One region of the Roseburia yibonii genome, then DNA from elsewhere that is predicted to be linked to it. Evidence: predicted binding sites of a transcription regulator. Region 1 holds the regulator's gene; each other region holds the start of a gene.

Region 1 (9,930 bases):
TTAGTTGAAGAGCACCTCGTAAGTGGAGAGCATCTGGATCATATTGAGTGCCATATCGATGTTCTCCTGCTCTTTGGGTGTGCAGTAGCCACGAATGTCAGCGAGCATCTGCGATATCCGCTCCTGTGGGTCGGTGGAGGAGCATACCTGCATGGAGGGAGCTTTTCCGTTAAACAGAGAAGCTGTTTTCTGCAGTTCCATAAATTTTATCATGAGCGCGAACATACGCTGCTGACCGGGCATGAGATAGGGAATCATTGTCTTGAAGATCATAAGTTCCCTGCTTTGCAGCTCCCGGTCGAAAGGAGTAAAGGTAGATTCATTTTCCATAAAGTTGTCTTGGACCATCCTTTTTTGTTTTATTCTATGAGACAGATGGAATGCCTATGCCCAAAACCGGAAGACGGCATATAATAAAAAAGGAGGGAAAAATATGAAAAAACTTGTGATCGAAGGCAATGATGTCTATGAAATAGATGAGGAGTGCATCCGGCAGAAGCAGAAAGAGAAAGAAAGTGGAAAGGAAAAAGAGGACTTGAAATAAGCCCTCTTTTTCCTGCTTTAAGACTGACCGGATCAGCAGCCGAAGCCACAGCCGTTTCCGTTGCCACATCCGCCACAGCAGAAGAGCAAAAGGATGATCCAGATGCAGCTGTTGTTTCCACCACAGCTGTCGTTTCCGCAACCGCCGAAGCCATTGCCATTACCACAGCAGCAGAAGAGTAAAATCAGGATAATGAGCCAGGAACAGTTGTTTCCATTGCCACATCCGCTTTCACATCCACATCCACAGTTTGTTGCTGCTAAATCACTCATATTGTAACCTCCAGGTTTTGATTTACAATTCATCATATGTGGGCTGCTTGTATGTGTTTCCGGTACCAAATGCAAAAATAGAAAACTTTTCGGGTGACGGAAGAATATGCGCCAAAACAGTCGGAAAAACCGGAGAAAAATAAATAAACATACACACAACGTGCATAAAAATAAAATAATTCAAATCTCGTATTGACAAATACAAGTATAATTGTATACAATAATACAAGAAGCAAAGGCAAAGGAGATTGTTGATATGAGAGAAGTTGTAATGAACGATAAGACGAATCTGCTTCAGTTAGAGGAGCATTTTTACCAGCTTGCAGACGTAACAGAGCCGAATACATTCCGAAATCTGTTTCCATATACGGAGATTCCGAAGATTGCATTCAATGACCGTATTGTGCCGCATAATATGCCGGAGGAGATCTGGATCACGGACACAACCTTCCGTGACGGACAGCAGTCGAGAGCACCGTATACGACAGAGCAGATCGTGACGATTTACGATTATCTCCATAAACTTGGCGGACCGAAAGGAAAGATCCGTCAGAGTGAGTTTTTCCTTTACAGTAAAAAAGACCGCGACGCGGTATATAAATGTCTGGAACGCGGATATAAGTTCCCGGAAGTTACAAGCTGGATCCGCGCGAGCAAACAGGATTTCCAGTTGGTAAAAGATCTCGGACTGCGTGAGACCGGTATCCTGGTCAGCTGCTCGGATTATCATATTTTCTATAAGATGAAGATGACGAGACGCGAAGTTATGAACCTGTACTTGAGTGTCATCCGTGAATGTCTGGAGACCGGGATCAGCCCACGCTGCCATCTGGAGGACATCACGCGTTCGGATATCTATGGTTTTGTGATCCCGTTCTGTCTGGAACTCATGAAACTGATGGATGAGTATAAGATCCCGATCAAGGTGCGTGTCTGTGACACGATGGGATATGGCGTGAATTTCCCGGGTGCCGTGATACCGAGAAGTATCCCGGGCATCATTTACGGACTTACCACACATGCCGGTGTGCCGAGCGAACTGATCGAATTCCACGGACACAATGATTTCTATAAGGCAGTCAACAACTCGACGACTGCATGGCTGTATGGCGCGTCCGGCGTCAACTGCGCACTGTTTGGAATCGGTGAGCGTACCGGAAATACACCGCTTGAGGCAATGGTATTTGAGTATGCGCAGCTGCGTGGAACGCTGGATGGCATGGACACCACGGTCATCACAGAACTTGCGGAGTATTATGAAAAAGAACTGAATTACCATATCCCGGATCGTACGCCGTTTGTCGGAAAGAATTTCAATGTCACAAGAGCCGGCATTCATGCGGATGGCCTGTTAAAGAATGAGGAGATCTACAATATTTTCGATACCGAAAAATTCCTAAACCGTCCGGCACTGGTATCGGTATCCAATACCTCCGGACTTGCTGGAATCGCACACTGGATCAATTCCTACTATCGTCTGAGCAAGGACAGATGGGTGGATAAGAATTCCGAGCTGGTAAAGATGATCAAAGAATGGGTAGATAAGCAGTATGAAGAAGGCCGTGTAACTGTTCTTACAGACAATGAACTTGTAGTTGAGATTACGGACTGCTGCAAGAAGCTGGGTATTGTATTATAAAAAAGGGAGGCTATGATGTGGCTGATGACAGATACTCTTTGAGTACCAAAGTATTTCATACGATAAGAGAGGACATATTATCAGGAAAATACCGCTATAATGAGGAGTTAAAGGAAAAGACGATCGGGGATGAATTAGGTGTCAGCCGTACGCCGGTGCGGGAAGCGCTGCGCCAGCTGGAACTGGAAGGACTGGTAACGATCATTCCAAACAAGGGAGCCTATGTGGTCGGAATTTCCAAAGAGGATATCCAGGATATCTATGAGATCCGTTCGAGGCTGGAAGGGCTGTGCGCGAAGTGGGCATGCAGCCATATCACGAAAGAACAGCTGGATGAACTGGAGGAAAACATCTATCTCTCGGAATTTCATGCGGGAAAAGAGGGGCATGCGGAGCAGATCTTAGAGCTGGATAATAAGTTTCATGAGATCTTATACGAGGCATCTGAAAGCCCGGTATTAAAACATACGCTGTCAGATTTTCACCATTATGTGCAGCGGGTGCGCAAGATCACGCTGGCAGATCCGAAACGGGCGGTCGCGTCCAATGAGGAGCACCGCAAGATCGTTGAGGCATTAAAGGCGAAGGACAGCAAAAAAGCGGAGGAACTTGCAACGATCCATATGATGAACACGATCCAGAACATGGATCAGTATGGATGGGATAATTTATTAAAATAAAAAATATTGGAGGAAGCGAACATGGAAAAAATCAAGATGAGCACACCGTTGGTAGAGATGGATGGAGATGAAATGACCAGAATTCTCTGGCAGATGATCAAGGATGAATTACTTCTTCCGTTCATTGATTTAAAGACGGAATACTATGACCTTGGACTGGAACACAGAAACGAGACAAACGATCAGGTCACCGTGGATTCAGCCAATGCCACAAAGAAATACGGCGTTGCGGTAAAATGTGCGACCATCACACCGAATGCGGCGCGTATGACCGAATATAACTTAAAAGAAATGTGGAAGAGCCCGAACGGAACGATCCGTGCCATCCTTGACGGAACCGTATTTCGCGCTCCGATTCAGGTAAAAGGCATTGAGCCGTGTGTAAAGAACTGGAAAAAGCCGATCACGATCGCGAGACATGCGTATGGTGATGTATATAAAAACGTGGAAATGAAAGTGCCGGGTGCAGGTGTTGCGGAACTGGTGTTTACTGCGGAAGATGGAACCGTGACAAGAGAGACCATCCATGAATTTAAAGGACCGGGCGTGATCCAGGGTCAGCATAACTTAGACGGCTCGATCGAGAGCTTTGCAAGAAGCTGCTTTAAGTACGCGCTCGATACCAAACAGGATCTGTGGTTTGCAACCAAAGATACTATCTCTAAAAAATACGATCATACGTTTAAGGATATTTTCGCGGATGTTTTTGAAAAAGAGTTTAAAGCCAAATTTGATGAGGCTGGAATTGAGTATTTCTATACACTGATCGATGACGCGGTTGCCCGTGTTATGAAATCAGAGGGGGGATTTATCTGGGCTTGCAAGAACTATGACGGAGATGTCATGAGCGATATGATCTCCTCCGCGTGCGGCTCACTTGCCATGATGACTTCCGTACTGGTTTCCCCGCAGGGCTACTATGAATATGAAGCGGCACACGGAACGGTTCAGCGTCATTATTACAAACATTTAAAAGGTGAGGAAACATCCACAAACTCCGTTGCCACCATTTTTGCATGGAGTGGAGCACTCAGAAAGCGCGGAGAATTGGATCAGATCCCGGAACTTGTGAATTTTGCAGATAAACTGGAAAAGGCTTGCCTTACCACCATTGAATCTGGTAAAATGACAAAGGATCTGGCACTGATCACCTCATTGCAGGATCCGACCGTATTAAACAGCGAGAATTTTATTAAAGCAATAAGAGAAACATTAGAGGCATCCCTTTCCTAACTGGAAGGGATGTCCCTTTTAGGAGGAAATTATGATCTTAGCCTGTCAGAATATCAGTAAATCCTTTGGGACAGACGAAATAATAAAAAACGCGTCTTTTCATATCGAGGAAAATGAAAAGGCGGCGATCGTCGGGATCAACGGCGCCGGAAAATCAACCATGTTAAAGATCATCATGCAGGAGATCGATGCGGATGAGGGAACGGTGACGGTTGCGAAGGGAAAGACGATCGGTTATCTGGCACAGCATCAGGAACAGGATTCGGACAAAACGATCTACGAGGAAGTGCTTTCCGTCAAACAGCCGGTGATCGAGATGGAAAAACGCCTGCGGGCGATGGAAGATGCCATGAATGGCTGTGACGCGGATGAGATGGAAAAACTGCTTGCCGATTATAATAAACTGAACCATGAATTTGAACTGCAGGAAGGCTATGCGTATAAAAGTGAAGTAACGGGCGTCTTAAAGGGACTCGGCTTTGGAGAGGAAGATTTTGACAAGAAAATGTCGGAACTTTCCGGCGGACAGAAGACCAGAGTCGCTTTGGGACGTCTTTTGGTGACAAAACCGGATATCATTCTCCTCGATGAGCCGACCAACCACCTGGATATGAATTCAATCGCATGGCTGGAAACCTATCTGATGAATTATAAAGGGGCAGTCATCATCGTATCGCATGACCGGTATTTCCTTGACCGGGTCGTGACAAAGGTGATCGAGGTGTTCCAGCACCGGGTTTCGGTCTTCCTTGGAAATTATTCCGACTACGCCGTAAAAAAGAAAAGCGCCAGAGAGGCACTGCTGCGGCAGTATTACAATCAGCAGCGTGAGATCAAACATCAGGAAGAAGTGATCACAAAATTAAAATCCTTCAACCGTGAAAAATCCATCAAGCGGGCGGAAAGCCGTGAAAAAATGCTCGATAAGATGGAACGCCTGGAAAAACCGGTCGAAGACAACACGGATATCCACATTACATTAGAGCCGAATATCGTAAGTGGAAATGACGTGATGAAAGTGGAAGGACTGGCAAAGCAGTTTGACGGCAATTACCTGTTTTCCGGAATCGATTTTGAAATCAAGCGCGGAGAGCGTGTGGCGCTGATCGGCAATAACGGAACCGGAAAGACGACGATGTTAAAGATCATAAACGGTCTGATCGCGCCGGATGGCGGAGAAGTACGGCTTGGAACCAATGTTCACATCGGCTATTACGATCAGGAGCACCATGTCCTTCATATGGAAAAGACACTGGTGGAGGAGATCTCGGATGATTATCCGTATCTGAACAATACGCAGATCCGCAATGTCCTTGCCGCTTTCCTTTTTACCGGGGATGATGTGTTTAAGCGGATCGGTGACCTGAGCGGTGGAGAACGCGGACGGGTGTCCCTTGCGAAGCTGATGCTCTCGGAAGCCAATTTCCTGATCCTCGATGAGCCGACCAACCATCTGGATATCACATCAAAGGAGATTCTGGAATCTGCACTGAATCAATATACCGGAACCGTGTTTTTCGTATCGCATGACCGTTATTTTATCAATCAGACCGCAACGCGTGTCCTGGATCTTACGGGAAAAACAGTGATCAATTACATTGGAAATTACGATTACTATCTGGAAAAGCGTGAGGAACAGACGGCGTTCCATGTAACTGCCGGGCAGGCGGAAGCGCGTGTGCCGGAAAAAACAAGTGCCGTGAAAATGGACTGGGAACAGCAGAAAAAAGAGCAGGCAAGGATCCGCAAACAGGAAAATGCAATCAAAAAAGTAGAGGCGGACATTGAAGCAAAAGAACAGGCAATCGCAGAGATCGATGAGAAGCTGGCAGATCCGGCAATCGCAACCAATTCGGCAAAATTAAATGAACTTGGCAGCCTGCGCGCAAAGGAGCAGGAGGCTTTGGATGAACTGTACGAGCAATGGGAGACATTGTCCTCAGAGCTCGGATAAACAAATTGTGAAAAAATTGTCGTTAAATTTTTGACACATTGACAGTCCGACCGGAAAAACATATAATAAGTACATCAATGGAATGACCAGTCAGGGGGTACTATCGTGGGAAAAGAGATTTCACAGGCAGTAATTCGCAGAATGCCGCGATATTACAGATATTTGGGAGAACTGCTCGATGAAGGCGTGGAACGTATTTCTTCCAATGAGTTGAGTTCCAGGATGCAGGTCACCGCTTCCCAGATCCGGCAGGATCTGAACAATTTTGGCGGTTTTGGACAGCAGGGCTATGGCTATAACGTGAAATATCTTTACGAAGAAATCGGAAAGATACTGGGATTGAATGAAAAACACAATATCATTGTGATCGGTGCCGGAAATCTGGGTCAGGCACTGGCAAATTATGTAAAATTTGAAAAACTCGGTTTTGTGATCATCGGACTGTTTGACGTAAACCCGGCATTAAAGGGCACGCTGGTCCGTGGGATCGAAGTGCGTATGTTAGATGAACTGGCAGATTTTGTGAAAGATCACAAGGTGGATATTGCGACGCTTACCATGCCGAAAGAGGCTGCGGATTCGGTGGCGGATCTGGTAGTCAGCCTTGGCATCCATGCAATATGGAACTTCGCGCATGTGGATCTTCAGGTGCTGGATGAGAATGTTGTAGTAGAGAATGTACATCTCTCCGATAGCCTGATGCAGTTGTCTTATAACATTGTAAAGAGTCATACGAAAGAATAAAACATAAGGTGCAAAAGATATATGGGGGACAAAAAAGAATTTAAAGAAGCATTGTCCGGCAAAAAAGTGCCGTTACTTACCCTGGATCAGAAGTGGCATCAGTTGTTTGAACGAAACGGAAAACCTATCCGGGTACAGAGGCTTGAGGATAAGATCAAGGGGCTGTTGACGAAACAGGCGCGGGCAAATCAGAAATATCAGGATCTGAAAAAATTAAAAAATACGCTGATGGACAATATCGTTTTGAATATGAAGGGAACGGAAGAAAATCAGGGAGATACGGTATCGGCAAAACGACTGGAGGAGGATCGCAGGCTGATCGATGAGATCAACGGAAAGATTGCGGCCTGCGAAAAGGAGCTGGACGAGATCCCTGAAAAAATAGACGAACTGAACCGTACCCTGATGTTGGAGACGATGGATTATTGTTACCGCGAGATGAAAAGCAATGCGGAGCAGATCAAATTTTTGTCAGACTGGCTTGCAAGAACAAGGCGGGAGATCAAAAAGAATGTCGTGATCAAGCAGAACAGGGAGATCATGAACCGGCAGCTTTATGCGTATATGCATGATATCTTCGGTGCGGACGTGATCGATATCTTTGATCTGAAATACCACAGTCCGGGGGGAGATTTTGACGATGACCCGGAAGAAAAAGAATGATCGATGGAGACGCTTCGCCGGAGGGCGGGGCGTTTTTTAAAGAGGTGACAGGATGGAATACCTTGTAAACGCGCGGGAAATGAAAAACTGCGACAAAAATACGATTGAATTTTATAAGATGTCATCTGACGTGCTGATGGAGCGGGCGGCGCTTGCGGTTGTGAAAAAGATCAGACAGCAGGGGTATGACACGACACAGGTGCTTGTGGTATGCGGGACCGGAAATAATGGCGGCGACGGAGTAGCCGTTGCGCGCATTCTGTATGAACAGGGCGTTTCGACGCGTATCCTGCTTGCAGACGCGTCACACGCATATTCGGATGGCATGAAAAACCAGCTTGCCATAGCAGAAAACTATGGAGTCCCGATACTGACGGAATGGGAAGAAGCTGCGGATACACTGATCGTTGACGCAATCTTCGGGATCGGGCTTTCGAGACAGATCGAGGGAAAGACGGCAGATCTGATCCGGAAGATAAATGAAAAAAATGTGCCGGTTGTCGCGGTGGACATTGCGTCCGGGATCTCTGCGGACAATGGAGCGGTACTTGGCTGCGCCGTGAAAGCGGATATGACGGTCACATTCGCGTTTAAAAAGTTAGGGCAGCTGTTATATCCGGGAGCAGACTATACCGGAAAGCTTTTTGTATGTGATATCGGGATCACAAAAAAGAGCTGGTTAGAGAAAAAGCCCTCTTATTTCGCACTGGAAAAAGAGGATTTAAAGAATCTTCCGAAACGCGAAAACAGATCCAATAAAGGAAGTTATGGAAAGGTGCTTCTGATTGCAGGATCCTCGGATATGGGAGGAGCGGCGGTCTTCGCGTCTGCGGCGGCGTATGCGTCGGGCTGCGGACTGGTCAAAGTAGTTACCGCGGAGGAAAACCGCACGGCACTGCTTACCAAAGTCCCGGAGGCAATCCTTTCCACCTATGCGGGAAAGAAGCTTGACCGGAATGAACTGATAACGTCTGTGAAATGGGCAGATGTGGTTGCGATCGGCCCCGGGATCGGGACAGATACCGTGGCACGGGAAATGGTAAAGACCGTGCTTGAGGTGGCTGCCGTCCCGATCGTTATGGATGCGGATGCCTTAAACATCCTTTCGGAAGATATCAATGTCCTGTTAAGACCACACACCGAGCTTATCGTGACACCGCATCCGGGCGAAATGGCAAGGCTTGCCTGCGCGTCGGTATCGTATGTCAAAGATAACCTGATCGCGCAGGCGGAGGAATTTGCGCGCGCGTACAATGTCATATGCGTGTTAAAGGACGCGAGGACGGTATGTGCCATTCCCTATGGAAAGACATATTTAAATCTGACCGGGAACCATGGCATGGCGACGGCGGGAAGCGGGGATGTGCTCTGCGGACTGATCGCCGGGCTTACGGCACAGGGGATACAGCCGGAATCGGCGGCACCGCTTGGTGTCTGTATCCACGGGCTTGCAGGGGATATCATGGCAAAAAAGACCGGGTATCACGGCCTGATGGCGGGTGATCTGCCGGCAGGAATCAAAAAAGTAATGAAAAAATTCGAAATATAAGAAATGAAATCGAGGATGAGAAAAGTGAAAATGTATAGCAGAGTATATGCAAAAATTGATCTGGATGCGATCCACCACAATATGGAAGCCATGCACGCGTTATTGAAAGAAGATACTAAGATATTTGCCGTGATCAAGACGGACGGCTACGGACATGGCGCGGTTCCGATCGCAAAAGAAATAGAATCCCTTGATTATCTGTTCGGTTATTGTACGGCAACCGTGGAAGAGGCACTGATCCTGCGCAATCACGGGATCAAAAAGCCGATTCTGATCTTAGGATATACTTTCCCGGAGGAATATGAGGACATCGTGAAAAATGATCTGCGTCCGGCGGTATTTACGCTTGAAATGGCACAGGAATTATCGGACGTTGCCGGGCGGCTTGGCAAAGACGTCTATGTACACATCAAGGCGGATACCGGCATGAGCCGGATCGGTTTGCAGGTAAACGAAGAAAGCGCAAAGACCGTTGCAAAGATCGCGGCAATGCCGCATATGATAATGGAGGGGATCTTTACGCATTTCGCAAGAGCGGATGAGCGGGATAAGACCTCCGCACATCACCAGATGGATGAGTTCAACCGTATGATCGAGCTGTGCAAAAAAGAGGGCGTTACCTTTTCCTACCATCACTGTTCAAACAGCGCAG
Region 2 (9,930 bases), 230 kb from region 1:
ACAAACTCATACAGGCTGGCATCCCTGCCGCAGAGCATGCGGCGGATCGGATATTCAAATTCATCATTGTAAAAGTACAAATGGCTGTCCGCGTCCTCTTTTGCGACAACCGCCTCTTCAAACCACACATAAAAGATCTTGGTCGCATGAAGCAGCAGATCCTCCGCGATCACCTGTACCGGCAGATTTTCTCCCTGCAAATGAAATCCGTCCACATGGTACTCAAGTACCCAGTAATGCAATGCGTCGATGATCTCAGCCGCCGGAACTCCCGCCGGGAAAAACATCTCAAGAATGCACTCCATCCCCTGGTTATGAAGCGCCTGGATCAGTCTTTTCAACTCCACAGCCGCATGATCCGAAGCCGCAAATGATGCTTTGGGCGCAAAATAGTTTCCTCTGGTATAGCCCCAGAAATTCACCCGCGTTTCCGCCCTCTTTTCTTTTGCTTTTTTCTTCCATGTCACATAATCCGGCAGCTTGTCCTTCGTTTTCTGCTCGATCTCCTCAAATTCATAGACCGGCATCAGTTCGACCGATGTCACTCCCAGATCACGCAGGTACGGGATCTTCTTTTGCAGTGCCGCAAAGGTTCCCCGGTTTGCCGCCGACGTGTCCATCGTAAATCCACGCACATGCAGCTTATAGAGGAACATGTCCTCTTTTTTGACCTTTGGCCGCTGTTCCTTCCAGTGAAAGACGGAAAAATCAAATCCTCCACGCAGCACATTTTTCCCCTGCCGCGCCTTGTCGCACCAGTGCTCCCTGCCCACGATCTTTCTGGCATAGGGATCTGTCACGACTTCTCCATCGATCTCATAGTTATAATCAAATTTATGGTAATCTATATTCCGTATGCAGACAGAACGAAGGAAACCTGCCTGAAACTCCACGGGCAGCTCGATCCTAAACTGTTTTTTGCCGCTCTCCCTGTCATAAAGCAGCACAGCACATGTCTGATTTTGTTTCGCGGCAAACGTAAATACCAGATCTCTTCCCTGTCTGGTCACTCCCATTGCCGCATAATTTCCTTCCTTTATCTCATACTTCATCTGTTTTTTCCTCTGTTGCACATTTGTATTTTATTATACCTGTTTTTATTTTATTTGTATAGAAAAATTCTGATATTTTTCCGGTGCCGGTTGCGAAGCGGGCACAGAACTGATAGAATGATACTGCATCAGCAATTTATCACAGAAAAGAGGTACTGATATGGGAAAACAGGAAAATTCCAATGATGATGAAGATATGTTCGTAACACTTAGCCTGGATGACGATTCCGAAGTCGAATGCCGCATTCTCACGATCTTTGAAGCAGCTGACCAGGATTATATCGCGCTGCTTCCGCTCGATGAAAACGGTGCGGACAATGCCGAGGGAAAGGTCTACATCTACCGCTATTTTGAAGATGAAGACGGCAATCCTTCCCTGGACAATATCACCGATGATGAAGAATACGAGATCGTCGCTGACCGTTTTGATGAACTTTTAGATGAAGAGGAATTTGAAGAGATGGATTAATCCCCCGTTTCGTTCATTTCCCGGATAAATCTGGAGATCTCTGTCTCGTGATTGTTTAGCTTTTTCACGGAACAGAGCTTCAGCTTTTCTCTGGCGCGTGTGATACCAACGTAGAACATGCGCCTTTCTTCTTCGATATCCGCTTCTAACACTGCCTTTTTGTATGGCATGACTCCCTCATTGACATCCACGATATAAACCTTTTGAAACTCAAGTCCCTTGGCGCTGTGCAGTGTCGCAAGCAGCACCCCGTTTTTATTTTTACGCTGTTTCTCACTCTGACGCTTTAATTCTTCGGTATATTCCTCAATATGGGTAAACCATTCATCAAAGTCACGGTAGCCCTTGGCACCCTCCTGCAGTTCATCTAACTTTTCAAGCAGTTCTTCCTCGCTGATCCTGCGATAATCCGCGTATTCCCTGCAAAAGTCATCATAGCCGACGCTCTGCCGTATGTAATTGATCGCCGCAAACGGTGTGATCCGCCCGATCACTTTTAGGTCATACTCCATTTTTTCGATCCGCTCGGCGATCCATGGCTTATCGCGGTAGATATCGAGTAACACCTCGAACGCGATCTCCTCCTCATCCACATTTTCCCTGCTGATATAACGCTTTGGCCGGTTCATGATCTGCAAAAAGTTCTTTCGGGTGCGGCTTCCCTGCGCCATGTAAATGTAGGCAAAGATATCCTTCGCGATCCAGTGCTCATAGAGATTGGGGATATTGTCCCTTGTGACAAACGGAATATCATAATCCATCAGCTGTTCCATCAAAAGTCTCGGCTGCGTATTGGTGCGGAACAGTATCGCGATATCCGAATACATTCCACTGCCTTCCACATGGTCCCTGATCTCTTCTATGATCTTTCTGTTTTCCGCTCTCTGGTCTTCAAATACCGCAAATTCCACCGCCGCGCCGCTGCTTCCCGCCGCGTGGATCTCCTTTTGGAAGCGCTCTGTATTATGTCCGATCAGGCGAAGGGACGCATCCACGATATTCGCTGTGGAACGGTAATTTTCTTTCAGTACGATTTTTTTCGCGTTCGGATAATCTTTGTCAAAATGCAGCATGATCTCCGGTCTCGCCCCGCGGAAACGATAAATCGACTGATCGTCATCCCCGACCACAAAGAGATTGTTTTCGGGAAGCGCAAGCATTTTCATGATGTCAAACTGAAGCTTGTTGATGTCCTGGAACTCATCGATCAGAATATAACGGTACTTTTTCTGCCAGGCCGAAAGGATGTCTTTGCGCTCTGAAAAAAGCTCGTAAGTGTAGACTAACATATCATCAAAATCGAGCAGCCGGTTGCGTCTTAATTTTTCATCATACGCACGGTAAATCTTGCGGAACACATGCTCGGGAAGATTGGAAGAATAATAATTTTCAAGCGCTACTCCGGCATTTTTCACCATACTGATCTCACCGAACAAAGACGATAAAAACTCCGCCTCGTCATCGTACTCCAATCCCATATGCGCAACGATCTCCCGCATATACTGGTATTTGACATCTTCTTTTATGATATTTCCCGCATGAAAATGATAGGCGTATTTGAGGACCGTAAAAAATACCGCATGAAACGTTCCAAATGTCACCGGATATTTTTTCCCCATCCGCCGGATAAACCGCTCTTCCATTTCTCTTGCGGCTGCCCGCGTGAATGTGATGACCAGTATCCGGGACGGATCCACGCCATGTTCGGTGATCAGCCGGCTGGTGCGCTCGGTGATCACCGCTGTCTTTCCGCTTCCCGGCCCCGCCAGTATGAGTGCCGGTCCATCCTTATGTTCGATTGCCTCTGTCTGTGATCTGCTGAACTCCACTTCTTACTCCCTGTCAAAAAAAGAGTGAAAATATAATATCTTCACTCTCTTTCTTTATGCTCTTATTTGCTTAATAATTCAATTCCTTTTCTGATACGGGCAAGGGATTCCTCTTTTCCGAGGATCTCCATGATCTCTGTCGCGCCACCCGGTGTCATCTGTTTTCCGGATACCGCTGTACGGATCGGCCACATCACATATCCGTTCTTACAGCCCTTTTCTGCCACATAATCACACAACATCGCATAGAGCGCATCGTTACTGTAATCTTCCTGTGCCTCGAGTCTCGGAAGAATCTCTGTAAGCACTTCTAAGGCTGTCTCCGCATTGGTCTTCATCTTCTTATGCGTATACATCGCGATATCATATTCCGGTAACTGCTCAAAGAAATCAATGTGGTCTTTGATGTCCGGGAAAATCTCGATCCTGGTCTTTACAAGGGTCGCGATCTTCTTTAAGTCATAATCTTTGGTCACCACTTCTTTGATATACGGCTCTGCCATCTGGTAAAAACGGTCAAAATCCATCGCTTTGATGTATTCTCCGTTCATCCATTTGAGCTTTGTGTAATCAAAAACTGCCGGTGATTTGTTGATATGATGATAATCAAACGCTTCTACCAGTTCAGACAGGGACATGATCTCACGGTTGTCTGACGGGCTCCAGCCAAGCAGCGCAACAAAGTTTACTACGGCTTCCGTCAGAAATCCCTGATCGATCAGATCTTCGTATGACGCATGACCACAGCGCTTGCTTAACTTCTGGTGCTCTTCATTGGTAATCAACGGGCAGTGGATATATTCCGGTACTTCCCAGCCAAACGCCTCATAGAGACGGTTGTATTTCGGTGAAGAGGAAAGGTACTCGTTTCCGCGCACTACATGGGTGATCCCCATCAGGTGATCGTCCACAACATTCGCGAAGTTGTAAGTTGGATATCCGTCTGATTTGATCAGGATCATATCGTCGAGTTCCGAATTATCTACCGTGATATCACCATAGATGTCATCGTGAAACGTTGTTGTTCCGGTTCTCGGGTTATTCTGGCGGATGACATACGGTTTGCCAGCTGCAAGATTTGCCTCTACCTCTTCTTTGCTTAATGACAGACAGTGTTTGTCGTACACGGAGATCTCTTTTCCCGCAACGGTCTGTTTTAAGCCTTCCAGACGCTCTTTATCGCAAAAGCAGTAATATGCTTCTCCTTTTTCAATCAGCTTTTTGGCGTATTCCAGATAAATCCCTTTTGCCTGACGTTCGCTCTGGACATAAGGTCCCACGCCTCCGTCTTTATCCGGTCCCTCATCATGCACAAGACCGGTCTTTTCCAGGGTGCGGTAAATGATCTCAACCGCACCTTCCACATAACGTTCCTGATCGGTATCTTCGATTCTTAAAATAAAATCTCCGCCTTCATGCTTCGCGATCAGATACGCATACAAAGCTGTTCTTAAATTTCCAACGTGCATCCGTCCCGTAGGGCTTGGTGCAAATCTTGTTCTGACTTTACTCATTTTACAGTTCCTCTTTCTTTTTATCCCGCTTTAGAGCAGTTCGATATCTGCCAGTTCCTTCGGTGGGATTTTCTGTTCTGATCCTTCCTGGATCTTCTTTACTTCCTGCTGTGCCTTATTGAGTGCAAGGATGGTTCCCGCTCCTGCGATACAGCCGCCCGGGCATCCCATTCCTTCAATCATACAGCCATCTTTCTTTCCTGCTTTTGCAAGCATGAGCGCTTTCTTACATTCCGCAAGTCCGTCCGCATGTTCGATCTTGACCTCAACACCCGGATAATACTCATGGATACACTGCTCGATCGCTCCAGCGACACCGCCTGCGCAGGCATATCCACGTCCGGCTGCTGTCGCGTCATGAAGTCCTTCTGTTCCTTCCACTGTGTTCGGGTCGATACCCTTTGCGGCGAACATCGCGTCAAGCTCTTCAAACGTGATGACAAAATCAACGTCGCTGCGCACGGAAGAACGGCTGGCTTCCAGCTTCTTAGCCGCACAAGGTCCGATAAATACGACTTTCACATCCGGATTTTCTTTCTTGATGCTTCGCGCGGTTGCGACCATCGGGGTCAGCTCCTGGGATACGGAACCGATCAGATCCGGGAACTGTTTTTTCGCCAGCATGGACCATGCCGGACAACAGGAGGTAAGTAAAAACGGCAGTTCACCGGTCGCTACATGCTCAGCATAATGCTTTGCCTCTGCAACAGCTCCGATATCCGCGCCATATGCAACTTCACGCACATCGGTAAATCCAAGTTCCAGTAATGCTTCCTTCACATTTTCCGGAGACGCGTTCGGTCCGAACTGTCCGACATACGCCGGCGCGATTTCCGCAACTACTTTTCCGCCCTCTTTCATGCAGCGGAGCAGCTGGAAGATCTGTGATTTATCTCCGATCGCGCCAAACGGGCAGCTTACCATACACTGGCCACATGCCACGCATTTGTTCGGATCGATCTTCGCGCGTCCGAGCTCATCGGTAGAGATCGCGCCAACACCACATGCCACGGAACACGGTCTTACTTTCTTTGCGATCGCGTCATACGGACAGGCTGCCTTACATTTTCCGCATTTGATACACTTGGACTGATCGATATAGGATTTACCATTCACCCGTGTGATTGCACCCTTCGGACAGACTTCGGTACACGGATGCGCGATACATCCCTGGCACATGTTGGATACTTCGTATTTTTTCTCTTCACACATATTACATGCGGACGGAATGACCTGCATAAGCGGCGGCTCGTAATATTTCTCGGAAATATTGCTTTCTTCCAGTCCGCTGGTGACATGCACCGGACGGTCTGCCGGTCTTAATGACATACCCATTGCCAGTCTTACTTTTTCTGCCGCGATCGTACGCTCACGGTAAATGCTTTCACGGTAGCGCGGAACATCTCCCGGACATACGGTATATGGAATTGCTTCCACCGCGTCATTGAGATTTGCCTCATCGTTGCATGCAACTTTTGCAACTTCGGTAAAAATCTGTTTTCTTAAATCGGATACGGCTGTTCGTATTCCTCTCATGATATGTACTCCTCCTGTTTTTTCGGTTATCGTTAATATTTTAACGTTATTATCTGAATCTACTCTAACATAGAAGTTCCTCTAATACAAGAACATTCCCATATGTTTTCAAAAAAATACCTTTATCGCCCGCAGGATCCGCAGTTTCCACTGCATCCGGCACACTTTCCGCTTCTTTTTTTCTTCCAGGAAGCGCGCGCTGCCAATATTCCCCAGAGGAAAAGAAAAAGCAGCACAAGTCCATCGATCAGATTCATAAAAAGATCCCTCCTGCCCGATATACGATAAATGCCACGATCCAGGCTGCCACACACTGCATGACCACAACTCCGACACTCTGAAGCCTGGAATCCATCTCCCGGCGGATCGCCGCGATCGCCGCCACACACGGCGTGTATAACAGCGTAAATACCAGAAAGCTCACTGCCGTAAGCGGAGTGAACATGCCGCCCAGCGCCGCACCGAGATTTGCCATGCTCGTTCCGGTCAGCACGCTCATTGTGCTCACGACCGCCTCTTTTGCCGTAAATCCGCAGATTAACGACGTGGAAACCCGCCAGTCATCAAATCCAAGCGGAGCAAACACCGGAGCGATCCATTTTCCCACCAGCGCAAGCAGGCTGTCACTGCTGTCCGCCACCACATTGAGCCTGGTATCGAACGTCTGCAAAAACCAGATGATGATCGTTGCAAAAAAGATGACTGTAAATGCTCTCTGGATGAAATCTTTTGCCTTGTCCCACATCAGAAGCAGCACGCTTTTTGCGGACGGGAAACGGTAATTGGGAAGTTCCATCACAAACGGAACCGGATTTCCCTTAAACAGCGTGTGATTAAACAATAACGCCACAAGGATACCGACTACGATACCGCCGACATATAATCCCATCATGACAAGCGCCTGATATTTTTCAAAAAACGCCGCCGCAAACACGGCATAGATCGGTATTTTAGCCGAACAGCTGATATACGGTGTCAGCATGATCGTCATCTTCCGGTCGCGCTCCGAAGAAAGCGTCCGGCTTGACATGACCGCAGGAACTGTACATCCAAATCCGATCAGCATCGGCACAAAGCTGCGCCCGGAAAGTCCGATCTTGCGTAACAGCTTATCCATCACAAACGCGACTCTTGCCATGTATCCCGAATCTTCTAAGATCGACAGGAAAAAGAACAACACCACGATGATCGGCAGGAAACTGAGTACGCTTCCGACCCCGGCGAACACACCGTCGATGACCAGACTGTGTACGACCGGATTCATTCCGTAAACTGTGAGTGCATGATCCGCAAGCGCCGTCACACGGTCGATCCCAATACTGAGCAGATCACTGAGCCCCTGTCCGATCAGTCCGAAGGTCAGCCAGAAGATGAGCAGCATGATCCCGAGAAACATCGGGATCGCCAGATATTTGTCCGTCAGCACGCGGTCGATCTTCACACTGCGCTTATGTTCTCTGCTCTCCTGACACTTTGTTACGGTTTTCGCGCATACTTTTTCAATAAAAGTATAGCGCATATCCGCAAGTGCCGCATTCCGGTCCATATGATGGTCTGTCTCCATCTCCTCGATGCTGTGCTCCATCATGTCCAGCTCGTTTTGACTGAGTTCCAGACGTTTTATGATATCGGTATCGTTCTCTATGATCTTGACTGCTGCAAAACGCGGTGACATGCCGTTATTCTGCGCATGATCCTCCACCTGGTGACAGACCGCGTGAATACAGCGGTGTACATCACCTTTTTCACAGAAATCCGTCACGCGCGGCATCTCCTTTTTCTTTGCCACACGGTAAACGGTATCAATGAGATCTTCCACACCTTCATCTTTTACCGCGCTGATCGGCACGACCGGTATTCCCAGTTCCACCGCCATCTGTTCTACATCCACAGAACCGCCGTTTCCGCGCACTTCATCCATCATGTTGAGCGCAAGCACCATCGGGATATGCATCTCAAGAAGCTGCAGCGTCAGATAGAGATTTCGCTCGATATTCGTCGCGTCCACAATGTTGATGATCCCATCCGGCTTTTCATTTAAGATAAAGTCTCTGGTCACGATCTCCTCATTTGTATAGGGACGCAGGGAATAAATGCCCGGCAGATCCACGACCTGGCATCCCTTTTTGGAGCGGACTTCTCCCATTTTCTGATCGACGGTAACTCCCGGGAAATTTCCCACATGCTGGTTGGAACCGGTCAGCTGGTTAAAAAGCGTGGTCTTTCCACAGTTCTGATTTCCTACTAATGCTAAGATCATGCTTCCTTCTCCTCCGGCTCTACTTCTATTTTTCCGGCATCCTCTTTCCGTATCGTCAGTTCATATCCACGGATATGCAGTTCGATCGGATCTCCCATCGGTGCCACTTTCTGTACCACTACTTTTGTCTTCGGGATCAGTCCCATATCCAAGAACCGGCAGCGCAGCGCGCCCTCTCCGCTCACTTTTGTGATCACCGCTTCTTTTCCAATTGGTAATTCATCCAATGTCATATCTTTTCCTCTTTTCCATCGCTTCTCGTTAGTAAATTCTAATCTTAATTAGTGTAATTGCACTTTTCCCTCTTGTCAATTGAAAAATTTTATCAAAAAGGCTCAAAAAGGCTGCATCTCCTTTCGAAATGCAGCCTTCTCGTCATCGTTTCGTTGATTAAAGTGTCTTAGAACGATCCTGTATATTCTTTTTAAAATTGATGACCTTTCTCTCATAACATTCATCCATCAAAGAAGAAAGGATCATAAAATCTGCGGAAGAACGGTTATTTGCGATCGGTATGTCATATACCTGCGCAATACGCAGCAGCGCCTTCACATCCGGGTCATGCGGCTGTGCTGTCAGCGGGTCGGAAAAGAATATGACAAAATCTACCTTTCCCTCCACGATCTTTGCTCCGATCTGCTGGTCTCCGCCGAGCGGGCCGCTGTTATAGCCCTTGACCGGCAGTCCGGTCTGATCCGTGATCATGCGCGCAGTCGTTCCGGTACCGCATAAGAAATGTTTTTTCAAAATCTCTTTGTGTTCGTTGCACCAGTCGATCAGTTCCGCTTTTTTATTATCATGCGCGATCAGTGCGATATTCTTTTGTTTTTCGATGGTCAGTGTGATAAATTCCTCGCTCATCTTCTCCTCCTCGTATTTTCGCAGTTTATGCTTTTATTTTACCCCAGTTTTTTCTCTTTCACAACGTATTTTTATCAAATGCCGGGTTAAACGCGTAATAATTTTTGCTGTCGAGATGTTCTCTCACCATATTTAAGCCCTCACCGAAGCGCTGGAAGTGTACGATCTCCCTTGCTCTTAAAAAGCGGATCGGATCGCAGACCTCCGGATCTTTCACCAGACGTAAAATATTGTCATACGTCTTTCTCGCTTTCTGCTCCGCCGCCATATCTTCAAACAGATCCGTGATCGGATCGCCGCTCGACTGGAACTGGTTTGCGTTAAACGGCACTCCTCCCGCCGACTGCGGCCAGATCCCTACCGTGTGATCGGTATAGTACGGCGCAAACCCGGATGCCTTGATCTCATC
Region 3 (9,930 bases), on a different contig from region 1:
TTTTTACATCTGATGACGCACAATGCGGTACTCGTCATCATAGGAATAATACGGACACTCAAAGTGCGGATGTAACAGAAAGTGTGCCATCTCATCCTCGTCAAAGCTCACTTCGCACAGATAAGCGTCTTCCTCCTCGTCAAACACATAATTGCTGCAGGTATCGCAGCTCGCCTGTTTCGCCAATCTTTTTCCTCCGTTTCCCTGCGTGCCGGAAGCGCACGCCTCAATCTGTAATAAGTATAGCAAACTTATTTCAGTTATGCTATGCTGTTTCTTAGAAAATACATAGTAATTTAGTAGGAGGATCCTCATGAAAAAGATTCTGATCTGCGCGTTAAAATCTGTCTGTTACAACTCTTATCTCTATTTTGAAGACCGTCTGGGCAGCGAGCTTGAAAAGCTCGGGTGTGAAGTCACTTATTTCAGGGCTTCGGAAGAACCCATCGAACATCTCGAACGCTACGTCGGCGCGTCCTTTGACGCTGTGCTTGAATTTAATTCCGATCTTCCCAAAATAAAAATGGATGACGGTTCCTATTTTCTTGACCACATCCAAGCCCCGTTTTATGATGTACTGCTCGACCATCCGCTCTACCACCACGATATGTTAAAACAGCAGCTCATGGATTTTCATGTAATCTGCCTGGATATCAACCACCGCGACTATATTTTGAAGAATTATCCACATATCAAAAGTGTGGATGTGGTTTCCATGACTGGTGAATCTGCTGCGATCTGTCCGCCGATGGCAGAGCGTTCCACTGACGTTTTGTTCCTAGGCACCTACACTTCGCCCGCTGAAGTCTACGATGCGATCGAGCACTGTCCGCCTTTTCTCGCGGCGGACATCAAAAAACTGATCGACCGCATGCTTTTGGATCCGCGCCTCACGTTAGAAGACGCCGTAACTGATCTGATCCCGGAGACAGACAGCCTGATCGCCGAAAATTTTCCGCTTCACATGCAGGCATATTTTCTCGCAGACACCTATATACGCGCGTTTCTGCGGGAAAAACTGATCCGCACGCTCTCCGATGCCGGCGTTCCACTCTCCGTTTACGGTGGCGACTGGGAAAAAATGCCACCTTTATCCGGCGGCAATGTGTCCTTTCATGAGAGTGTTCCATACGCGGATACCTTTTCCCTGATGGCTGACGCGAAGATCACGTTAAACATCATGCCCTTATTTAAAAACGGATCTCATGACCGGATCCCGTCCGCCATGTTAAACAAAAGCGTTGCAGTCACAGACAGAAGCGATATGCTGACCCGGCTCTATCAGGACGGAACGGATCTCGTCTTTTATGACACGGATCACATGGAACTGCTGCCGCAGCAGATCTTTTCCCTGCTCTCCGATGAACAAAGACTTTCTTCGATTGCAGAAGCCGGCTATAAAAACGCCAAAAAAAACGCCACCTGGGAAACCACAGGACAGCGCTTTTTTGATATTCTTTATAAAAATGGAAGGATGTCTTCCGTATAAGCTCTCAAGATCTCTCCCACGCTCCATGCCTGCCCGTAACAGCCACGGGAGGTATGTGGCGCGTTTCCGTCGAAGATCTCGGCGATCGTTCCCACACATCCCTTCGTCAGATGTTTCTGCACCGGCAAAAGCATTTCTTTTACACGCTCCATCGTCTGCGCGGAATGTCCGTAAACTTTGATATACGCGGTGAAAAATCCGCCGAGTAAAAATCCCCATGCCGTTCCCTGGTGATAGGCCGCGTCACGCTTTGCGAGACAGCCGCTGTATACCCCGTGATAATCCGGATCCTCCGGCGCAAGGGAGCGCAGCCCGCAGCCCGCATAGAGTTCGTCTTTTACTTTTTCGACCACGCGCTTTTCTCTTTCTTTGGACATCATGGTATAAGGCAGCGATACCGCATAGATCTGGTTCGGGCGCACCTTATCATCCTTTTTATCCGGCTCTAACACATCGTAGAGACATTCTTTTTCTTCATTCCAGAACTCACGGTTAAAGGATTCCCGCACCTGCTCCGCAAGCAGATGATACGGCTCTGGATCCTCGTCATAATAGACCGAAAGGCTCTCCATCACCTTTAAGGCGTTGTACCAGAGTGCATTGATCTCGACCGGTTTTCCATGGCGCGGCGTTGCCACCCAGTCACCGACACGCACATCCATCCAGGTCACCTGATCGAGTCCGCTTCCCGCCGAGATCAGTCCGTCCTCATCCATAAAAATGGAAAATCCCGTTCCGTTCTTATATGCCTCTATGATCTCTTTCAGTTTCGGATAGATATGTTCCTTCACATAGGCATAATTTTTTGGCGTATCGCTGTAAGTCAGGAATTTATGCACCGCATAAAAATACCACAGGGACGCGTCCACGGTATTGTAGAGCGGTTCGGTTCCCTCATCCGGGAACATATTCGGCACCAGTCCGTCTTTTACATACATCGCAAAGGTCGTAAGGATATCCCTCGCCTCATCGAAACGCTTTGTCGCAAGCGTAAGTCCGGTCAGCGCGATCATCGTATCCCTGCCCCAGTCCGTAAACCACGGCAGACCCGCAAGCACGGTAGTAAGCCCGGTGGACTGGCGGTAAGCCAAAAACTGATCCGCCGCAAGCACTAGCGTATTCGCGAACTGATCCCTGTATCCTGCCGTTTTTATGATCCCGTTCAGACGGCGGTATTCATTTTCGATGGTCTCCTCCACATTGCGGTTGTAGGACGCCTCGATCGTACAGATAAGCGCGATCTTTCTTTTCTTTCCGGCCGGAACCGTATACTTTACTTCATACGGCGTAAAATTGTTATCGATGCAGTCTGCCTCCACATTGATCTCCGTCTGCAGCTGCATATTTTCGTCAAAACGCTGTTCCCGCTCTACCACTTCTCCGTCCGTCGCGATCAGCCTGATTTTTATCTCTTTATTTTTTTCCGGTGTCAGGTACATATGATGTCTGGTATGACGCGTCTCGAATTTCAGATCCGAAACACTGCTGCCATCATGGTGCGCGCGGTAATTAAAAAGCGGTGTGAAATAGAAAACCGCGTCCGCTCCGTTATTCGTGATCTCGTAGGAAACCGCGATCGTATTTTTCCCATGCTCAAAGCACAGCGTCTTCTCCACGCTGCAGTCTCCCGCCTGATACGAGAAATGCACCAGTCCGTCATAGGCAAAATCTTTCAGATATTTCTGTCCCTCGACACATTCGCTCCGAAATCCGCCCTCTTTGTAATTTTCTCCACGCTGCGATGTTTCAAAATCAAAAACCGCTCCGCCGCTCGTAAAGCGCTCCGTAACTTTCGACAGGATCACATAACGTTCCACCGGCGGATGCAGACTCGCGATCAGATAACCGTGATGTTTTCTGGTATGCGCCCCTATGACGGAGCTGCCAGCATAGCCTCCGATCCCGTTTGTCATCACCCATTCTCTGCTTATTCCCTCTTTAAACACCGAGAGAGCATCCCCTGTAACATGATATGGCTTCATAGTCTCCTCCATTTCGTCTGCCTGTAAATCTACTACTTAATATATACTAAATAAGCTAAAAAATCCAGCTTCCCCATTTGTTTATACTTTTTTTACTGGAATAAAACGCAAAAAAAGTATATAATGCTCTCAGTAAGTTATACCAGAAGGAAAGGACAGGATTTTTTTATGAGTATTTTTGAAAATACCGTTATGATCAAAAAACGGCCGTCCTACGGACAGCTGTTCGCGCAGTATCTGCTCATTGCGCTTACCATATTGAGCGCACTTGGAACCATTCTCTTTTCTCCGCTCGGACTCTTTGTTCCGACCGTGCTGTTTGCGGTTTTTGCCTACTTTATGCACGGTTCCTGCGATATGGAGTATGAATATACCTATATCGAGGGCGAGCTCGACATCGACAAGATCAAGGCGAAAAGAAAAAGAAAGAAAGTTGCAAAGATCGACCTCGATGAGCTGATCCTGATCGCTCCGCAGGGTTCCGGAGAACTGAATCAGTACGCAAGAAACAGCGATGTAAAGAAATTAAAAGCCGTATCCGGCAGACCGGACGCAAAGATCTATGATGTCGTATACCGTGACAACAACACGATCCACATCATCTCTTTTGAACCGGATGAAAAGATGATCGATACCCTTCACAAGCGTTACATGCGCAAGGTTATTTTATAGGTCTGTGTCCCGTTTCCAGATGTGATCGATGTGATGATCCCGGTCCATGAAAACGATACGGTCCGCAACCGTCCCGGCAAACTTATGATTATGCGTTGCTATGATCATGGTTTTGCCGGATTTTTTTAACTGCAGCAAAAAACCGGTAAGCCATTCTTCGGTCTCTGTATCCAGCCCGCTTAACGGTTCATCCAGCACAAGAACTTTCGGGTTCATGGAAAGTATTGATGCGATCGCCACTTTCTTTTTTTCTCCGGTACTGAGATAATACGGCGCGCGGTCCCGCAGGGATCCGAGGTTTAAAAGTGCGATACAGTCTTCTACCCGTCTTTTTACTTCCTCCTCCGGAAGTCCCATCTGCATCGGGGCAAACGCGATCTCTTCCTCTACACTTGCGCAGAAAAGCTGTGCCTCGGGATTCTGAAACACATAACCGATCTTCTGGTGAAATGCTTTCGCAAAGCTCTCTTTCTTCATGCTCTTTTCATCGATGATATCCCCGTCAAACTCATAGGTTCCAAGATCCGCAAACGCAAGCGCGTTTAAGATACGGATCAGCGTTGATTTCCCACAGCCGTTCGGGCCTTCTAACATCACGGTCTCTCCCGCTTCTACCTGAAGGTCGATATGTTTTAAGACCGGACGGTCTTCATACGCAAAACAGATATCTTTTAAGGTGATCATAAATACGCTCCTTCCATAATATAAAGTACGATCTCTGCGGCAAGCAGACCAACCGGCAGAAGATCCCACCGGTTTTTCTTATGTTTCATATAATAACGGTAAGTTCCGTCATACCCTCTGCAGTGCATGGCAAGATAGGTTTCCTCCGCCATCCGCTGTGATCTCAGATAGGTGACTGCGAGGATCCCTCCTGCCGCGCGCTTCTTATCCGGATTTTTCCCGACCGAGCGGAGCGTCAGCGCATCCAGAAGTTCTTTACAGCTGCGCCCGAGCACGACCAGATACTTTACGGTCATATCAAACACAAACAGAAACGTATCGGGCAGATGGCACCGGCTCAACGAAGCGCAGATCTTATTCCAGCGCACCGCATGGTTTAACATGGCGACTGCCATTACCGTGACCGCGGTCTTTGTGGCGATCACCTGCATGGAATACACATTTCCAAGTAACGCCGCCGGAAGTGTAAATACCAGGGAAAATCCCACTCCGGTCAGCGTTTCCACAAGGATCTGCCGGATATCTTTGCCGGAAAATGCCGCGAGCAGTACGATCATGAGCCCAAGGACTGTGACCGGGAAACGTAAGCCGTGCGCGCATACGGTGAGTAACACCGTCACAAACAGCAAAAGCAGACTGATCCCGGCGGAAATTTCTTTTTCTTTCCGCCGGACCGTCTGCATCCTTATTCTTGCAAGCAGCTTTAAAAGCTGCCCTGATGTTTTCTTCTGAAAGCTGTCCTTATCCCGCGATGGCACATAATCTTCTGTCTGTGTCATCCATTCCGGGAGTTCTGTCTGTTTTTTCAATCAAAATCGACCTTACTTTTCTTAAAACTTCCGATCAGTTTAAAAATAATGATCACGAGTGCCGCGCCAATCACTGCCGACAGGATATAGCCAAGCCACTCCGGCATTCCCGCGACTGTATAATCCGGAAACAGCGCCGAAAAATCCATTCCGTCCGCCATGCCCGCAGGCGTGTAGCCGAGCGCTTTTCCACCGGATACCACTTCCGCGATCTCATCCATTCCCCATTCGCCCCAGGCGGTACCGGTCGCAAGCAGACCGAGCGGCGTAAGCACGATGAGCGCCGTAAGGAGCAGATACACTGGGCGTACCGCATGGCTCTTTTTCACATAGGCGGTGTCCGGTGCCGCCTTTTTCATGAACGCGAGCACGGCAACCGTAAAGATCACCTCCGCCGCGCCAAAAACGGTCAGATGCCCGATCATCATCGCCGGGACTGCCACGCCGAGCGGATATGGACAGTACAGCGCTTTTCCTGCCGCATCCGTAAATAAGAGCGGCTGAACGCCAAACTCGATTGCCGCGCAAAGTGCCGCCGCGTTGATCCCGAAATACGCGCCGATCCCGTAAGCGATGGAATCCGCATGTTTTCCCTTCAGGTAATGTTTCAGCACCTGGGCAACCATATAGCCTACAAACGGCAGGACAAATGCCATGTTAAAGCAGTTCGCGCCAAACGCGAGAATCCCGCCGTCCCCAAACAACAGCGCCTGTACGAGCAGCGCGATCGTCACGGAAATACATGCCGCGTACGGGCCGCAGAGCGCAGCGATAAGCGTCCCTCCCACCGCATGGCCGGTCGTACCGCCGGGAAGCGGGATATTGAACATCATCCCAAGAAATGAAAACGCCGCCCCGATACCGAGGAGCGGGATCTTCTCCTTTGGGATCTCCGCTTTTACTTTTTTTACAGAAACCGCCCACACCGGAACCATTGCCGTCCCTAGGACCGCGCAGGTGGATGGGCTTAGATAATTGTCCGGAATATGCATAAATGTTCTCCTGATTCTTTTCTTTGTGAAACAATTTCTCAATTACTTCTTTCAAAAAGTATAAAACGCTTTTTTTTCTGCCACAAGCCACCGGGGGGGATATTTTTATGTTTTTCTATAGGAACAGCCGTCTGTTTCCAGAAATTTCCCCGACCGTACGCTTGTAAATTTCGCCATAAAGTGATACTATACGAGTATGGTAAAAATTTAACAATCTGACTTTTTCAGACTATGAGTTGAAATTTAAGGAGGTTTTTCATGGATTATTCACAGGAATACAAACAGAAACTGGTTTCAGCGGATGAAGCCGTAAAAGTCGTTCAGTCCGGCGACTGGGTGGACTACGGATGGTGTAATGCCACTGCAAATGCGCTGGATAAGGCCCTTGCAAAACGTACGGATGAGTTAAAGGATGTAAAGCTTCGCGGCGGTATCCTTTTAAAACCGCTCGCTGTATTTGAGCGTGAAGATGCCGGTGAGCACTTCACCTGGAACTCCTGGCATATGTCCGGTATTGAACGTAAATACATCAGCAGAGGATTCGCTTACTATGCTCCGATCCGTTATTCCGAGCTTCCACGTTACTACTACGATCTGGACTGCAAAAACGATGTTGCAATGTTTCAGGTAGCTCCGATGGATAAGCACGGCTATTTCAATTTCGGACCGAACGCTTCCCATATGATGGCTGTCTGTGAAAATTCTAAGAAGATCATCGTTGAAGTAAATGAAAATATGCCGCGCTGCCTCGGTGGTTTCGAGAACAGCATCCATATTTCCAAGGTTGATATGATCGTAGAAGGCCCGAATGACCCGATCGCTGAGATGGGTGCAGGCGGTCCTGCAACTGATGTCGATAAGGCTGTTGCGAAACTGATCGTAGAAGAGATTCCAAACGGTGCCTGCTTACAGCTCGGTATTGGTGGTATGCCAAATGCGGTTGGTTCCCTGATCGCGGAATCCGACTTAAAAGACCTCGGTGTACATACTGAGATGTACGTTGACGCTTTCGTTGATATCGCAAAAGCCGGAAAGATCAACGGTTCTAAGAAGAACATCGACCGTTTCCGCCAGACCTTCGGTTTTGGCTGCGGTACCAAGAAGATGTACGACTACCTGGATGACAACCCTGAAATGATGAGTGCTCCGGTAAGCTATACAAACGATATCCGCTCTATTTCCGCGCTGGATAACTTTATCTCCATCAACAACGCGGTAAATATCGATCTGTTCGGTCAGGTCAATGCGGAATCCGCAGGAATCAAGCAGATCAGCGGAGCCGGCGGACAGCTTGACTTCGTACTCGGCGCTTACCTGTCCAAGGGCGGAAAGAGCTTCATCTGCTGCTCCTCCACCTTTACAACCAAGGACGGACAGTTAAAATCCAGAATCCTGCCGACCTTAGACAACGGTTCTATCGTTACCGATACCCGTGCAAACACCCATTATGTAGTTACCGAATACGGTAAAGTAAACTTAAAGGGTCTCTCTGCATGGCAGCGTACGGAAGCGCTGATCTCCATCGCGCATCCGCAGTTCCGTGATGAACTGATCAAAGAAGCTGAAAAAATGCATATCTGGAGAAGAAGCAACAAATAACCATCCGTCCAGACTGATTCCCCGGTCACGAGCCGATTTCGTGACCGGGGATTTTTTTTGTAACGGCGACGAGGAAAATGATGGTCATGCAGATGCATCCGCTTCCTCCGTCGTCATCTTATAGATCTCCCAGATCAGGAACGCCGAGAGCGGCCCGAAGATCACACCGACTCCCCCATACACTTTGATCCCGATATAGATGCTCATCAGCACGCAGACCGGATGCACCCCGATCCCGCCGCCCACGAGCTTTGGCTCTAACATTTCCCGCGTAATGGAACAGGCGAGATAGATGCCGAGATACCATAGGGCAAGTCCGTATTTTCCCTGAAGCACTTCTAAGATCATCCAGGGGATAAATACCGTTCCTGTTCCAAGAAACGGCAGCGCGTCACAAACTCCGATCGCGATCCCTGCCAGGAGCGCATAGGAATTTCCGGTGAGAAACAGCCCGGTTACGCAGATCGCGCTGACACACAGCCAGATGATGAGCTGCGCTTTCAGATAGGCGCCTCCTGCGGTTTTCAGTCTGCCCGCGATGTGCCCTGCCACATTTCCGATCCCGAAATTTTGAAACCGCCGCACAAGCCCGTCGTAATCAAGGAAGATTAAAAGTGTTGCCACGGAGATCACGAGCATGATCCAGCCCGCATGCAGCATCCACCGGATACTGCTGACCGACCGGTCAAACATACACGCCATCACCTGATCCTGTCCCTTCTTCCAAAACGTGACCGCCTTCTCACAGATGACCGCATTGATCTGTTCCGCCTCAATTCCGCTCAACACTTCAAGCCGCGCGCAGCAGTCCCGCCAGCAGTCTCTTCCCACCGCACACAGATTTCCGTAATTAAGGCACAGGCGCTTTACCTGCACCGCCAGCCCGTAGATTAGAAGCAGGCCGCCAAAGACTGTGAGCAGGAAACAGAAAAAGAACAAAAAAAGACGGAGCGCGCGTTTTCCCTTTCCCGCTTTCTTTTCAATCTTTGCGGCTGCGCCATGTAAAAGCGCCGCCAGTGCGAATGCCACAAAAAAAGGAATCACGAGAGGTAAAAAGAAGCGTACGCCAACATATACCCCTGTCGTGATTCCAGCAAGTTTTAATATTTTTTTCCAGAGCAACTTTGATTCATACGTTTTCATACCTTCAGTATGCCCGCATTTTCCATGCTCTATCCTGTCATTTTTCTTCCGGCGGGAAAAATTCAAAAAACGCCTTTCCCTCCGGGCGGATCTCAAACTCCATCTTTTTCTTTGTCACCGGATGCACAAACCCAAGCCTGCAGGAGCAGAGCGCAAGCGGCAGATACCCGCTCTCTTTTCTGGCTCCGTATTTGCCGTCCCCGTAGATCGGATGACCGGCATGTGACAGCTGCACACGGATCTGATGATGCCGCCCGGTCTTTAATGTGATAAAAAGCAGGCTCTTTTCTTCCGTTTCCGCCACCGTATGATAGGAAAGTTCCGCCCGCTTCGCGCCCGGTGTATTTTCGCTTACCGCACGGGAACAGTTCGTCCGCCCGTCCTTTGACAGATGATCGCAGAGTTCTCCGTCTTTTTCCTTCATTTTTCCCCATATGACCGCATAATAATTCTTATCCACACTGCGTGCGCCAACCTGTGCGGCAAGCGCTGCCGCCGCCTGTTTGGTTTTCGCGAATACCATGATCCCCTCCACGGGCTGGTCAAGCCGGTGCACCAGA

Evidence for each region. Region 1 encodes Rex, which represses fermentation and respiration genes when NADH is low (regulators of the CRP and FNR family bind a similar motif). Its sites were predicted from a motif close to ATTGTTAANTANTTAACAAT; they were not measured.
Region 2: the regulator Rex is predicted to act here: its motif matches at 6,429-6,448, upstream of H8Z76_RS03190 (4Fe-4S dicluster domain-containing protein).
Region 3: the regulator Rex is predicted to act here: its motif matches at 6,824-6,843, upstream of H8Z76_RS12530 (butyryl-CoA:acetate CoA-transferase).

Annotation. Positions count from the first base shown of each region.
Region 1 covers NZ_JACOQH010000002.1:318,443-328,372, reverse strand. Annotated here, with positions in the region: gene H8Z76_RS04425 (hypothetical protein) at 1-273, opposite strand; gene H8Z76_RS04420 (hypothetical protein) at 577-816, opposite strand; gene H8Z76_RS04415 (beta/alpha barrel domain-containing protein) at 1,073-2,455, shown strand; gene H8Z76_RS04410 (GntR family transcriptional regulator) at 2,473-3,135, shown strand; gene H8Z76_RS04405 (NADP-dependent isocitrate dehydrogenase) at 3,157-4,368, shown strand; gene abc-f (ribosomal protection-like ABC-F family protein) at 4,400-6,322, shown strand; gene H8Z76_RS04395 (redox-sensing transcriptional repressor Rex) at 6,425-7,066, shown strand; gene H8Z76_RS04390 (hypothetical protein) at 7,088-7,729, shown strand; gene H8Z76_RS04385 (NAD(P)H-hydrate dehydratase) at 7,782-9,278, shown strand; gene alr (alanine racemase) at 9,303-9,930, shown strand, end outside.
Region 2 covers NZ_JACOQH010000002.1:86,635-96,564, reverse strand. Annotated here, with positions in the region: gene H8Z76_RS03210 (alpha-amylase family glycosyl hydrolase) at 1-1,052, opposite strand, end outside; gene H8Z76_RS03205 (DUF1292 domain-containing protein) at 1,213-1,521, shown strand; gene H8Z76_RS03200 (ATP-dependent helicase) at 1,518-3,350, opposite strand; gene gltX (glutamate--tRNA ligase) at 3,413-4,864, opposite strand; gene H8Z76_RS03190 (4Fe-4S dicluster domain-containing protein) at 4,895-6,400, opposite strand; gene H8Z76_RS03185 (FeoB-associated Cys-rich membrane protein) at 6,523-6,657, opposite strand; partial or broken gene feoB (ferrous iron transport protein B) at 6,654-8,893, opposite strand; gene H8Z76_RS03170 (methylglyoxal synthase) at 9,051-9,521, opposite strand; gene H8Z76_RS03165 (manganese catalase family protein) at 9,580-9,930, opposite strand, start outside.
Region 3 covers NZ_JACOQH010000011.1:28,761-38,690, reverse strand. Annotated here, with positions in the region: gene H8Z76_RS12565 (DUF6472 family protein) at 4-186, opposite strand; gene H8Z76_RS12560 (glycosyltransferase family protein) at 314-1,489, shown strand; gene H8Z76_RS12555 (amylo-alpha-1,6-glucosidase) at 1,459-3,471, opposite strand; gene H8Z76_RS12550 (hypothetical protein) at 3,640-4,143, shown strand; gene H8Z76_RS12545 (energy-coupling factor ABC transporter ATP-binding protein) at 4,138-4,827, opposite strand; gene H8Z76_RS12540 (energy-coupling factor transporter transmembrane component T) at 4,824-5,636, opposite strand; gene cbiM (cobalt transporter CbiM) at 5,633-6,628, opposite strand; gene H8Z76_RS12530 (butyryl-CoA:acetate CoA-transferase) at 6,887-8,227, shown strand; gene H8Z76_RS12525 (AI-2E family transporter) at 8,312-9,370, opposite strand; gene H8Z76_RS12520 (RluA family pseudouridine synthase) at 9,408-9,930, opposite strand, start outside.